DNA from 2 places in the Rhodococcus erythropolis R138 genome. Region 2 is predicted to be linked to the other one. Evidence: riboswitches for the same ligand, from Rfam matches in the RefSeq annotation. Region 2 holds a riboswitch; the other holds the start of a gene.

Region 1 (5,821 bases), 2.8 Mb from region 2:
GAAGCCACATCCGAAGACGGATCCAGCCACTGCGCCACGCTGACCGTAGACGAGTCGGACATCAGCGAATCCTCACAAACGTGTCGTAGTGATCGAGGGTGTACCACGCCGAACCGTCGTTACCGGTGACGATTCGCTCGGCATCACGACCTTGGCCGTTTTTCTTCGCGTTGACGTCCCATTCCTGATAGACGACACGTCCGCCACCGGCACCGACAGCGGGCAGACGCCCTTCGCTGTTGCGGAAGGTGATGCCGCCCTTGGTGCCCGGCGCATTGGCGGAATCGGGCCACCGCCCGGCGTCGATCTCCACCAGCGTGGCGAGAACCCGCGCCGGCGCATCGCTGTTCGTCTGCTGCGTTGTCTTGACAGCGGAGCTCGAGGGCACGGAACTCGACGGCGCGGCCTTGGTGGTAGCACCCGGCTTGGCTTGAACAGTCGAGGACTGGGCACTCGAGGACTTCGCAACCGACGACGCCGAACTGTCGGAGTCACGTGAAGAAAGGGTTACCGCCAGTACGAGCGCCACCACCGCCACCACGACGGTGATGATGGCGTTGCGCGTCTTTGCGCTCGGCATTTTCAGACCTTCAGACATGCGCGTCCCTACCGGTACGAGACAGTGACAGGTGCGTGATCCGACCAACGGAGGTCGTAGGACTCAGCGCGTTCCACGAGCGCAACCTTGGCCCGCTCGGCGTATCCGCGGGTGGCAACCTGGTAGTCGATACGCCAACCCGAATCGTTGTCGAATGCCTTGCCGCGGTACGACCACCACGAGTACGGACCGTCGACACCCGGATGGAGGGTGCGGAAGACATCGACCCACGCGGAATCTTCGGCGAACAGCAGATCCATCCAGGCGCGCTCCTCGGGGAGGAATCCCGAAGACTTCTTGTTGGTCTTCCAGTTCTTGAGGTCGAGTTCGGTGTGCGCGATGTTCCAATCGCCGCTGACCACCACGTGACGATCGGCAGCCACGGCCGCCGCAGCGGTGGAGGCGAGGTGAACTGCGAAGGACGCCATGAACCGCTCCTTCTCCTCCTGCTTCGGCGTGAGCGCCTCACCGGAGGGCAGGTACAGGCTCGCGACGGTCAGATCCGCGAAGTCGGCTTCGATGTATCGACCGGCGTCGAGAAACTCGTCGTCGCCGTGACCGATCCGCACCGCGTCAGGTTCCGTGCGTGAAAGCACAGCGACTCCGTTGCGTCCCTTCGCGGACGGCTCGGCGGAGACGAGGAACCATCCGTTGCCGAGCGCTGGTTCGAGAGTCTCGCGAAGCTGATCGTCCGACGCACGCGTTTCCTGAAGGCAGATGAAATCCGCCGACGTCTTCTCCAGCCAATCGAGCATGCCCTTGCGGGCAGCTGCTCGAACGCCGTTGACGTTCACGGACGTGATGGTGTGGGGCGCAAGAATGTGGGAGTCAGCAGTTTGTGGCACGGCAAGCACCGTAGCCGATTCCACCGACGCGGATGGGCGCCCAGGTCAGCGCACGGCCCTACGCTGCAGAATCACCGCAGCCGCCAGCACGACGAGACCCGCGACGGCCAGCAACGACCCAACCGCTGCCGGTGCGGTATACCCGTAACCGGCAGCGATGACGACGCCGCCGATCCACGCTCCGAAGGCATTGGCGATGTTCAGCGCGGCGTGATTGAGAGACGCAGCCAAGGTCTGAGCGTCCTCGGCGACATCCATCAACCGTGTTTGAAGGCCAGGAACCATCGAGGACCCGGCAAGCCCGATGAGGAAGACGAAGACAAGCGCCGTGTACGGATTGCGCACGGCGATCACGAAGACCGCGAGGATCACCACGAGGGATCCCATCGACAGGAACAAACCCTTCATCAGCGCGCGATCCGCGAGGTATCCACCGACGAAGTTGCCGGCGACCATGCCCAGTCCGTACAGCATGAGCGCCAGAGGAACGAACGAAGCACCGAGACCGGACACGTCGGTGAGCGTCGTACTGACGTAGGTGTAGACGGCAAACATCCCGCCGAATCCGACCATTCCCACGATCAGGGTCATCCACACCTGAACGCGGCCCAGTGCCCCGAGTTCGGTGATCGGATTCGTCACCGGCATACCGTCCAACCGCGGAATCCAGACGAACAGCGAAGCAACCGTTGCCACCCCGATCACGGCCACCAAGGCGAAGGCGCTGCGCCAGCCGAGTGCCTGGCCGATCCAGGCCGCGACCGGCACCCCGATCACATTGGCCACGGACAGACCCATCATCACCATCGCCACGGCCTTCGCGCGTTTACCTGGTTCGGCCAAATGAGCGGCGACCAGTGCGGCGACTCCGAAGTACGCGCCGTGCGGCAATCCGGCGACGAATCGAGCCATCATCAGCGTCGTGTACGAGGGCGCAAAGACCGAAGCGGCATTGCCGACGGTGAATGCGACCATGAGTGCGATCAACAGGGTGCGGCGCGGTACCCGTGCGGTGAGAGCAGCGATCAGCGGAGCACCGACGACAACCCCGAGCGCGTACGCCGAGATCACGTGACCCGCGATGGGTTCCGAGACGCCGAGCCCGGATGCCATTTCCGGGAGCAATCCCATGGCGACGAACTCGGTTGTGCCGATACCGAAACCGCCGAGGGCAAGAGCGAGCATCGCTGGACCTCTGGCGGAACGAACCCCGGGTGTCGAGGTGTCAGAACGGGAGAGGGTAGACGAAGTCACTGATCAATTGTGGTCTCACACCTGGTTGAACTTCCAAGTGAGAGCGGGTGAGTTCACTCACGTGAGACCGCGAACACAAATGGGACGCCCGGTTTCCCGGACGTCCCATCAGAAGGTGAAACAGTGAATCTACTTCGCGGCCATGGCCTTCTGCAGGTTCACGTCGAGTGCACCGAGGAACTCCTCGGTGGTCAGGTAGCCCTGATCGCCGCCGACCAGCATCGAGAGGTCCTTGGTCATCTGGCCGCTTTCGACGGTCTTGATGACAACGTCTTCGAGCGCCTGCGCGAAGCCGATGACCTCAGGGGTGCTGTCGAGCTTGCCACGATGCTCGAGCCCGCGGGTCCACGCGAAGATGGACGCGATCGGGTTGGTCGAGGTGGGCTTGCCCTGCTGGTGCTGACGGTAGTGACGCGTCACGGTGCCGTGAGCAGCCTCTGCCTCACAGGTCCTTCCGTCCGGTGTCAGCAGAACCGACGTCATGAGGCCGAGCGAGCCGAAGCCCTGGGCCACGGTGTCGGACTGGACGTCGCCGTCGTAGTTCTTGCATGCCCAGACGTATCCACCCTCCCACTTGAGTGCGGAAGCGACCATGTCGTCGATGAGGCGGTGCTCGTAGGTCAGACCTGCGGCATCGAACTCAGCCTTGAACTCGGTCTCGTAGACGTGCTGGAAGATGTCCTTGAAGGCACCGTCGTACGCCTTGAGAATGGTGTTCTTGGTGGACAGGTACACCGGGTAGTTCTGCTGCAGTCCGTAGGTGAGCGACGCGCGAGCGAAGTCACGGATGGACGTGGTGAAGTTGTACTGCCCCTGGACGACGCCGCCCTCTTCGGGGAAGTTGACCAGTTCGTGCTCGATCGGTGCGCTGCCGTCCTCAGGCGTGTAGGTGATCATCACCTTGCCGGGGCCGGGGACCTTGAAGTCTGTGGCGCGGTACTGGTCGCCGAATGCGTGACGGCCGATGATGATCGGCTTGGTCCAGCCCGGAACGAGTCGCGGAACGTTGGAGATGATGATCGGTGCGCGGAAGATCGTGCCGCCGAGAATGTTGCGGATCGTTCCGTTCGGGGAACGCCACATCTTCTTGAGACCGAATTCCTCGACACGTGCCTCGTCCGGCGTGATCGTGGCGCATTTGACGCCGACGCCGTGCTTCTGGATCGCGTGCGCTGCGTCGATGGTGACCTGGTCGTCGGTCTCGTCGCGGTACTCGATACCGAGGTCGTAGTACTCGAGGTTCACATCGAGATACGGATGGATCAACTTGTCTTTGATGAACTGCCAGATAATGCGCGTCATCTCATCGCCGTCGAGTTCGACGACGGTGCCCTCAACCTTGATTTTGGACATGGGTGCTTCGCGTCCTCCTAGGAAGTTTCCCTGGTTACACGGTTGCGGTCACACTTTGTGAGTGGGTCCGCGAACGGTTCGATTATCAAACCTAGACGGTGTGGACTGATCTCGGGAGATGAGTCCCAAACAAGACAAGCGTACTGCTAACCCGTGAGGCCGCAACCGGCAGGTCCACCCATCGGTCTCTACTCGCGAGTAACTTTTTCCTGCTAGTGGGCTGCGTCGCTCTGTCTCGCGTGCGGTTGCGGCTCACAATTCGCCCCGCGTCAGGACTGCGCTCACTTCCCGGTAGAATCCGACTTGGTCATGAGTGTCAGCGTCAAGCCCCGGCTCGCTGGACGGCAACCCTCCAACCGCGGTGGGGTGCCCCGGGTGATGACCAGGTTTCCCGACGTGGATCTGCTCACGCAGTTCCACCGCAATTCGGGTGACAAGCGCGGGTCCGACAGGGACGGACCCCAGACCGGGCCGAGCCCCACGGAGGTAACTCAGTATGTGTCGCACTTGTAGATAGACCCCAGCACGGGGCGGCGATCCTTCGCCCCCGTCCGACATCTATCCGTCAGACCACTGGAGTGAACAAATCATGACCGACAACACAGCCGACGGCGCAGCAACTTCTGATCCGACCGCGAACTGGTCGTTCGAGACCAAGCAGGTGCACGCCGGGCAGACAGCGGACACCGCCACCAATGCGCGCGCTCTGCCGATCTACCAGACCACCAGCTACGTCTTCGACAGCACCGATCACGCTGCGGCACTGTTCGGCCTCGCCGAGCCTGGCAACATCTACACGCGGATCATGAATCCCACACAGGACGCCGTCGAGCAGCGCATCGCCGCCCTCGAAGGCGGAGTCGCCGCACTCCTCCTCTCCTCGGGTCAGGCTGCCGAAACCATCGCGATCCTCAACATCGCCGAAGCCGGCGACCACATCGTCTCGAGCCCGTACCTGTACGGCGGCACGTACAACCTCTTGCATTACACCCTTCGCAAGCTGGGCATCGAAGTCACCTTCGTCGAGGATCCCGACGATCTCGAGCAGTGGCGCGAAGCCATTCGCCCGAACACGAAGGCGTTCTACGGCGAGACGATCGCCAATCCCAAGAACCACATTCTCGACCTCCCCGGTATCTCGTCGTTGGCCCACGAGAACGGTCTTCCGTTGATCGTGGACAACACTGTCGCGACGCCGTACCTGCTCCGCCCACTCGAACACGGCGCCGACATCGTCGTTCACTCCGCCACCAAATACCTTGGCGGACACGGCACCGCGATCGCCGGCGTCATCGTCGACGGTGGCACCTTCGACTGGACGCAGGGTCGCCACTCGAACTTCACGACGCCTGACCCCAGCTATCACGGCGTCACCTTCGCAGACCTCGGCGCGCCGGCATTCGCACTCAAGGCGCGCGTCCAACTGCTGCGCGATCTCGGCTCCGCCGTGGCGCCGTTCAACGCGTTCCTCATCGCGCAGGGCATCGAAACCCTGAGCCTGCGCATCGAGCGCCACGTGTCCAATGCCCAGAAGGTCGCCGAATTCCTCGACGGCCACGGCGAGGTGGCCTCCGTTTCCTACGCGGGACTCCCCACCTCGCCATGGTTCGAACGCGGAAAGCAGCTGACGCCCAAGGGAACCGGCGCCATCGTCACCTTCGAGCTGCCCGGAGGTATCGATGCGGGCAAGACGTTCGTCAACGCCCTGACGCTGCACAGCCACGTCGCCAACATCGGTGACGTTCGCTCACTCGTCATCCACCCCGCCTCG
Region 2 (5,821 bases):
GTTCGGAGAGATCCGGCGGGCCCCCTTCGTCTAGCGGCCTAGGACGCCGCCCTTTCAAGGCGGTAGCGCGGGTTCGAATCCCGTAGGGGGTACGTTTTGCGAAAGCGAAACGATGCAGTATGGTTTGACCCGCACGACACGCTTTGAGATGCACAAATGCCAGGCCAGGACAGTGGTTTGGGAGCGGCTCGAAGATGTAGTACGGTTTCACAGCAAGGAAAAAGCAAGGCCCTGTGGCGCAGTTGGTTAGCGCGCCGCCCTGTCACGGCGGAGGTCGCGGGTTCGAGTCCCGTCAGGGTCGCAAAGCTTTGTTCTCAATCAATTGGTTGAGAACAAAGCAATGCGATAGGCATTCGGTTCGGGTGCCGTCCGGCCAGGTAGCTCAGTTGGTACGAGCGTCCGCCTGAAAAGCGGAAGGTCGCCGGTTCGATCCCGGCCCTGGCCACCATAATTCTTATCGACAAGCTCCAATCTCATGTTCTTCGAACATAAGGTTGGAGCTTTTTCGTGTTCGGATGTCAGTCGCCGTCAACCACTCGGCCCGATCATCTCAGTTGTGCGCATCCTTTGTCTCCGTGAATGTTTCCGGTCACCGGGAACGTGCTGGGCGTCACTCCACAGAGGACATCACTATTAGCCGATTGCGGCCGATCCGTGGCTGCGTCTACTGGAAGTGAGGTGGAATCTCCGTGTCGCACTCGAGATCTTGGCGCATCGGGAAAGTCAGCCGGGTCGCCGTCGCATTGCTCGGTACCGGGGTTCTGTTGGTGGGCTGCGCGAGCAACGGTGACGACAGCGGAACCGATACGACGAACACGTCGGGGGACGTCGTGACCGGCATGGTCAACGAGCAACCGGACCCAGGCGACGCGGTCGCCGGCGGGACCATGACGTACGGCGTGCAGGTGCTCGTTCCCTCACTCGACCCGACCAAGACGGCAGCGCGCGGCGGTTCCGGCGGTGAGGCCTTCGCTGCGGTGTACGACGTCCTGATGAGTTACGACACTGCGAGCGGCGAGTTCGAGCCCAAGTTGGCTCAATCGCTCGATACCAGCGACGACGGAAGCACGTGGACGTTGAAACTTCGCGACGGTGTGAAGTTCAGCGACGGCTCTGCGCTCGATGCCAACGCCGTGATCACAAGCATCGATCGGTACAACGCGGGCAAGGGCAATGGCGCCGAGTTGTGGCTGGCTTCGGTGGAATCGGCGCAGGCAAGCGGTCCCACGACGGTCGACTTCAAGCTGAAAACGCCGTGGATGCGCTTTCCGTCGATGCTCGCTCTCGGGCACGGGATGATCGTCGCCCCGAGTTCGCAGCAAGGCGACAAGTTCACCGCAGTGGGTGCCGGACCCTTCACCGAAGATCTCTTCACGCCGAGCGTCGAGCGAATCTTCAAGGCCAACCCGTCCTACTACGGCGGTGCTCCCAAGCTGGACAAACTGCGGATGGTTGCACTCAACGGTCCGCAGGCCAATCTCGAATCATTGAACAGCGGTCAGCTCGATGTTGCCTACATTCGCGGCCTTACTTCGGCGATCAATTCTGCCAAGTCCGCTGGTTACCCCGGCTACATCGACGTGCTCAACGCCGGTAGTGCCGAGATTGTCAACAATCGTGAAGGCCGACCGGGCTCGGATGTTCGCGTTCGCCAGGCTATCGGCTACGCGCTGGACACCACGTTGATCGATCAGCGCGTGGAAAACGGTGAGGGACTGCCTGGCTCGGAGTTGTTCGGTCCGACGTCGCAATGGCACGTAGACACACCGGGTATTGCCTACGACCCCGAAAAGGCCAAGGAGCTTCTGAATCAGGCGAAGGCAGACGGATACGACGGCACTCTCGACTACGTCGTGCTCAGTGAGCCCAAGGACCACGCGATCGGCCTCGCCGTGCAGTCACTGTTGCAGGCCGTCGGGTTCGAGGTGAACTTGATCTTGGCCAACAACGCCGGCGACATCGTGCAGAACGTCTACGTCAAGCACGATTTCGACCTCGCGCACGCGGGCATCGGAATGTACGAGTCGATACTCGATCTCGGATTGTTCTCCACGACCAACAGCACCTCGATGGCGAATACTGCTGGATATGCGAACCCGGCGATGGATCAGCTGATCGCAGATCTACAACAAGCCAAGGATAATTCGTCGACCCTGGCGATCATCGGCAAGATTCAGACGCTGTGGAACGAGACGGTTCCGTCGGCGCCGATCGGCGGGCTCACGTCGTTCTGGGCTTGGCAGAAGAACGTGCACGGTGTGGTTCCGACTGCAACCGGCATCATGCTGTTCGATCAGGCATGGATGGGCGCGAAGTAGCGTTCCAGCGCACACCGAGAGCCCCGTCCGACGCGAGTCGGGCGGGGCTCTTTGGTGTCTACGTCGGCTAGCGTTGCGCAACCCTTTCGATCAGGATGATTGTATTGAAATATGTTGTAGGTCAATATGATTCGTAAAGTGCGATTTGACTTGTTCAGCGTCGCCCGCATAGATTGCATCCACCATCCAGAGTGGCTGAGAGACCTGGCTCGATGATGCCGCAGCAACCCGCTACCTAACCGCAGTGTGGGTGCTACCGCCAGGACCGATGGAGGACACATGACTGTATTTGCCGTGGGTATCGAACTGGACGGCGAGGGCACTCACCCCGCTGCCTGGCGCCGAAGCTCACACCGCCCGGATCAGTTGCTCACGGGTAAGGCCGTGCGCGATCGCGTCGCGGCTGCCGAGAATGCGGGCTTCACCTTCGCGACGTTCGACGATTCCATCCTCCCTCCGAGTGGTGACGTTGTCGGCCGCATCGATGCCGTCTCCAGGGCGTCATGCGTGGCAGCGACGACCAGCACGATCGGACTGGTCCCCGTCGTCGGGACCACGTACGCCGAACCGTTCCACACCTCTTCGCAATTGGCGACATTGGACTACTCCTCGCGTGGGCGTGGCGGTTGGCTTGCTGTTCCGGTCGAAGACGATGCCGCGGCGAGGGCGTGGGGGAGGGCTCCGGTAACGACGGAATCGGCGCGTCAGCAGGAGCAGCGGGATTCGGTTACCGTCGTGACAGATCTATGGGATTCGTGGGAGGACGACGCCGTCGTCCGTGACTATCTCAGTGGGCGTTTCCTCGAGCGTGATCGTCTGCATTACGTCAATTTCGAGGGCGACACCTTCTCGGTGAAGGGGCCGTCAATCGTTCCGCGGCCGCCGCAAGGCCAGTTGGTGGTGTTCGGCCGCTACGGCGCCATCGAACCACACCAGGCCGATGTTGTTCTCGTTTCCGGTGATTCGGTAGAGGCCATTGCACAGTCGGCTGCCAAGGCGCGCGATGAGGGCGCGTCATTGGTGGTCGCCGAGGTCGATGTGGCGTTCGATACGCCGAATCTGTCTGCGGCGCAGCGGTTGATCGAGCTGAACTCGTACGGGAATTCCGTCGTCACTGGCCGACTGCTCCTGGCTGCAGATCCGGGGGAAGCGGCCGTGGTTCTGAAGGAATTGGCCGGACACCTCGACGGTGTTCATTTTCACCCTCTCGTGATCGACGAGGACCTTCCGGTGCTGGCCAAATTCGTGCTTCCGGCGCTGTCCAAGGCCGGGTTGACGCGACGCCCGGTTCCGGGATCGACTCTGAGGGGCAACCTCGGCCTGCAGCGGCCCGCAAATCGATTCGTCCACTCCTCCTGACTTGACTTCGCGCTAAGGACATTTCGGCTATGACTGCATCACGCTCCGCCGTACCTCGACCCGACGCTCACGTTCACTTCGGCGTCTTCTTCCAAGGGGTCAACCACACCACCATCTGGTCCGATTCCTCGAGCGGATCCCAGATCGACTTCGAGACGTTTCGGCGGTTGGTACTCACCGCCGAGCGAGGTCTGTTCGACGCCTTCTTTCTCGGTGAGGGCCTTCGTCTTCGCGAGCAGAACGGCAAGATTCTCGATCTGGATATCGCCGGCCGCCCCGACGCCATTGCGCAGTTGGCCGCCCTCGCCGGTATCACCGACAAGATCGGGCTGGTCGCGACACAGAACACCACGTACAACGAACCGGCCGACCTCGCCCGTCGACTCTCCGGCCTCGATCTACTTTCCGACGGACGGGCCGGCTGGAACGCGGTGACCACCGACAACGCTTGGACGGGAGAGAATTTCCGTCGCGGTGGTTTCCTCGACCACGCCCTGCGTTACGAGCGTGCCGGACAGTTCATCGAAACTGCACGGGCACTGTGGGATTCGTGGGCGGACGACGCGATCTCGGACTCTCGCACGTCCGAGAACTGGTCGACTCCGGGAGCCGTGAGCGACGTACGCCGCCAGACTTCGCAGTTCGACATCTCCGTGACGCCGACGCTTCCTCGCAGCAGACAGGGACATCCAGTCATCTTTCAAGCGGGCGATTCGCCGACTGGACGCGATTTCGCGGCGACGCACGCCGACGTCATCTTCTCGCGACACGGGACGCATTTCGACGGCGCGCTCGACTTCGCCGACGACATTCGGGCTCGGTTGCGTAGCGTCGGGCGACCGGAGGACGACGTCAAGATCCTGCCCAGCACGCAGATCGTGTTGGCGGAGAACGAGTCCGAGGTCGAAGAGAAGGCGCGGTGGGTCCTCGAAGGTCAGTTCACCGGCCAAACCGCACTGTCCCTTGTCGGATTGGTGTGGGGGAAGGACCTTTCCGACCGAGACCCGGACGGTCCACTACCGGAGGAAGATCCGGTTGCGCGCCCGGTGTCCGAGACGCGCGGTTCCGCACGAGACGGCAACGACCCCATTGCGATTGCACGTGAATGGCGGGCTCTCGCCGAGGCAAAGAATCTGTCCCTACGTCAGGTCGCCATCGAGACCTCGCAGCGTTCGGGTTTTGCGGGCACTCCAGGGCAGGTCGCAGATCAGTTGGTCCATTGGGTGCGCAACGGAGCTTCGGACGGCTTCAACATCTCGCCGTACCTGGTGCCGACCGGCCTCGACGAGATCGTGGACTGGTTGATCCCGGAACTGCAGGAGCGTGGGGCGTACCGCACCGAGTACTCCACGTCGACGCTGCGAGAGCACTTGGGGTTGCGACCGCCGCTCACGCGTCGGGCCGCGTCTGAAGCTGCGGGGTAACGGGTCCTGTCCCACACGGTCACAGCGGCGGCCGAATCCACCAAGCTCGATTCGGCCGTCCGCTGGGAGATCATCGTCTGCGTAGCCGCGGGCTTCACCACCCTTCTCGATTCGGCGGTGCTCGGAATCGGGGTTCCGTCGATCCGGGCGTCGCTGGGCGCGTCGACCTCCGAGGTGCAGTGGATCCTTGCGAGCTATTCGCTGACTTTCGGCTTGGCCCTTGTGCCGGCGGGCCGACTCGGTGACGTCGTCGGGCGTCGACGCTTGTTCTTGGCGGGGCTGAGCATTTTCGCTGTGATGGGAATCCTCGGAGCATGTGCGTCGGATCCGTCGATGATCGTGTTGGCTCGTCTTGGGCAGGGGATCGGCGCAGGCACCATCAGTTCGCAGGTGCTCGGCATCATCACCGACCGGGTGTCTGGAAAGGCTCGGGCGAAGGCGTTAGGCGCGTACAGCACCGCGGGTGGTCTGGCCGGCGTTTCCGGACCGATCCTCGGTGGCGTTCTGCTGAAGTATTCCGACGCCGACTTCGGATGGCGGTTGCTTCTCGTTCTCAACGTGCCGTTTGCCGTGATCACTCTGATTTTGGCGTTTCGCTTTCTGCGCCGTGATCGAACTACCCGATCGGGCGCATCGATCGATCCGGTTGGGCTGTGTCTGCTGGCGACTACGACCGGGCTCCTGTTGTGGCCCATCGTGACCCGAACCAGTGTCACTGTG

The links. A riboswitch is a leader RNA that binds a small molecule or an ion and turns the genes downstream of it on or off. The one in region 2 is predicted to bind S-adenosylmethionine.
Region 1: linked by a shared signal. The riboswitch ahead of H351_RS22015 (bifunctional o-acetylhomoserine/o-acetylserine sulfhydrylase) and the one ahead of H351_RS09240 (LLM class flavin-dependent oxidoreductase) in region 2 are both predicted to bind S-adenosylmethionine.

The regions. Positions count from the first base shown of each region.
Region 1 is NZ_CP007255.1:4,789,647-4,795,467, forward strand. It holds gene H351_RS21985 (barstar family protein) at 1-62, opposite strand, end outside; gene H351_RS21990 (guanyl-specific ribonuclease) at 62-580, opposite strand; gene H351_RS21995 (exodeoxyribonuclease III) at 607-1,452, opposite strand; gene H351_RS22000 (MFS transporter) at 1,489-2,697, opposite strand; gene H351_RS22005 (NADP-dependent isocitrate dehydrogenase) at 2,827-4,050, opposite strand; SAM riboswitch class IV at 4,356-4,496, shown strand; gene H351_RS22015 (bifunctional o-acetylhomoserine/o-acetylserine sulfhydrylase) at 4,640-5,821, shown strand, end outside.
Region 2 is NZ_CP007255.1:1,953,814-1,959,634, forward strand. It holds tRNA gene H351_RS09220 (tRNA-Glu) at 20-92, shown strand; tRNA gene H351_RS09225 (tRNA-Asp) at 228-301, shown strand; tRNA gene H351_RS09230 (tRNA-Phe) at 372-448, shown strand; gene H351_RS09235 (ABC transporter substrate-binding protein) at 690-2,318, shown strand; SAM riboswitch class I at 2,498-2,593, shown strand; gene H351_RS09240 (LLM class flavin-dependent oxidoreductase) at 2,598-3,677, shown strand; gene H351_RS09245 (NtaA/DmoA family FMN-dependent monooxygenase) at 3,707-5,101, shown strand; gene H351_RS09250 (MFS transporter) at 5,171-5,821, shown strand, end outside.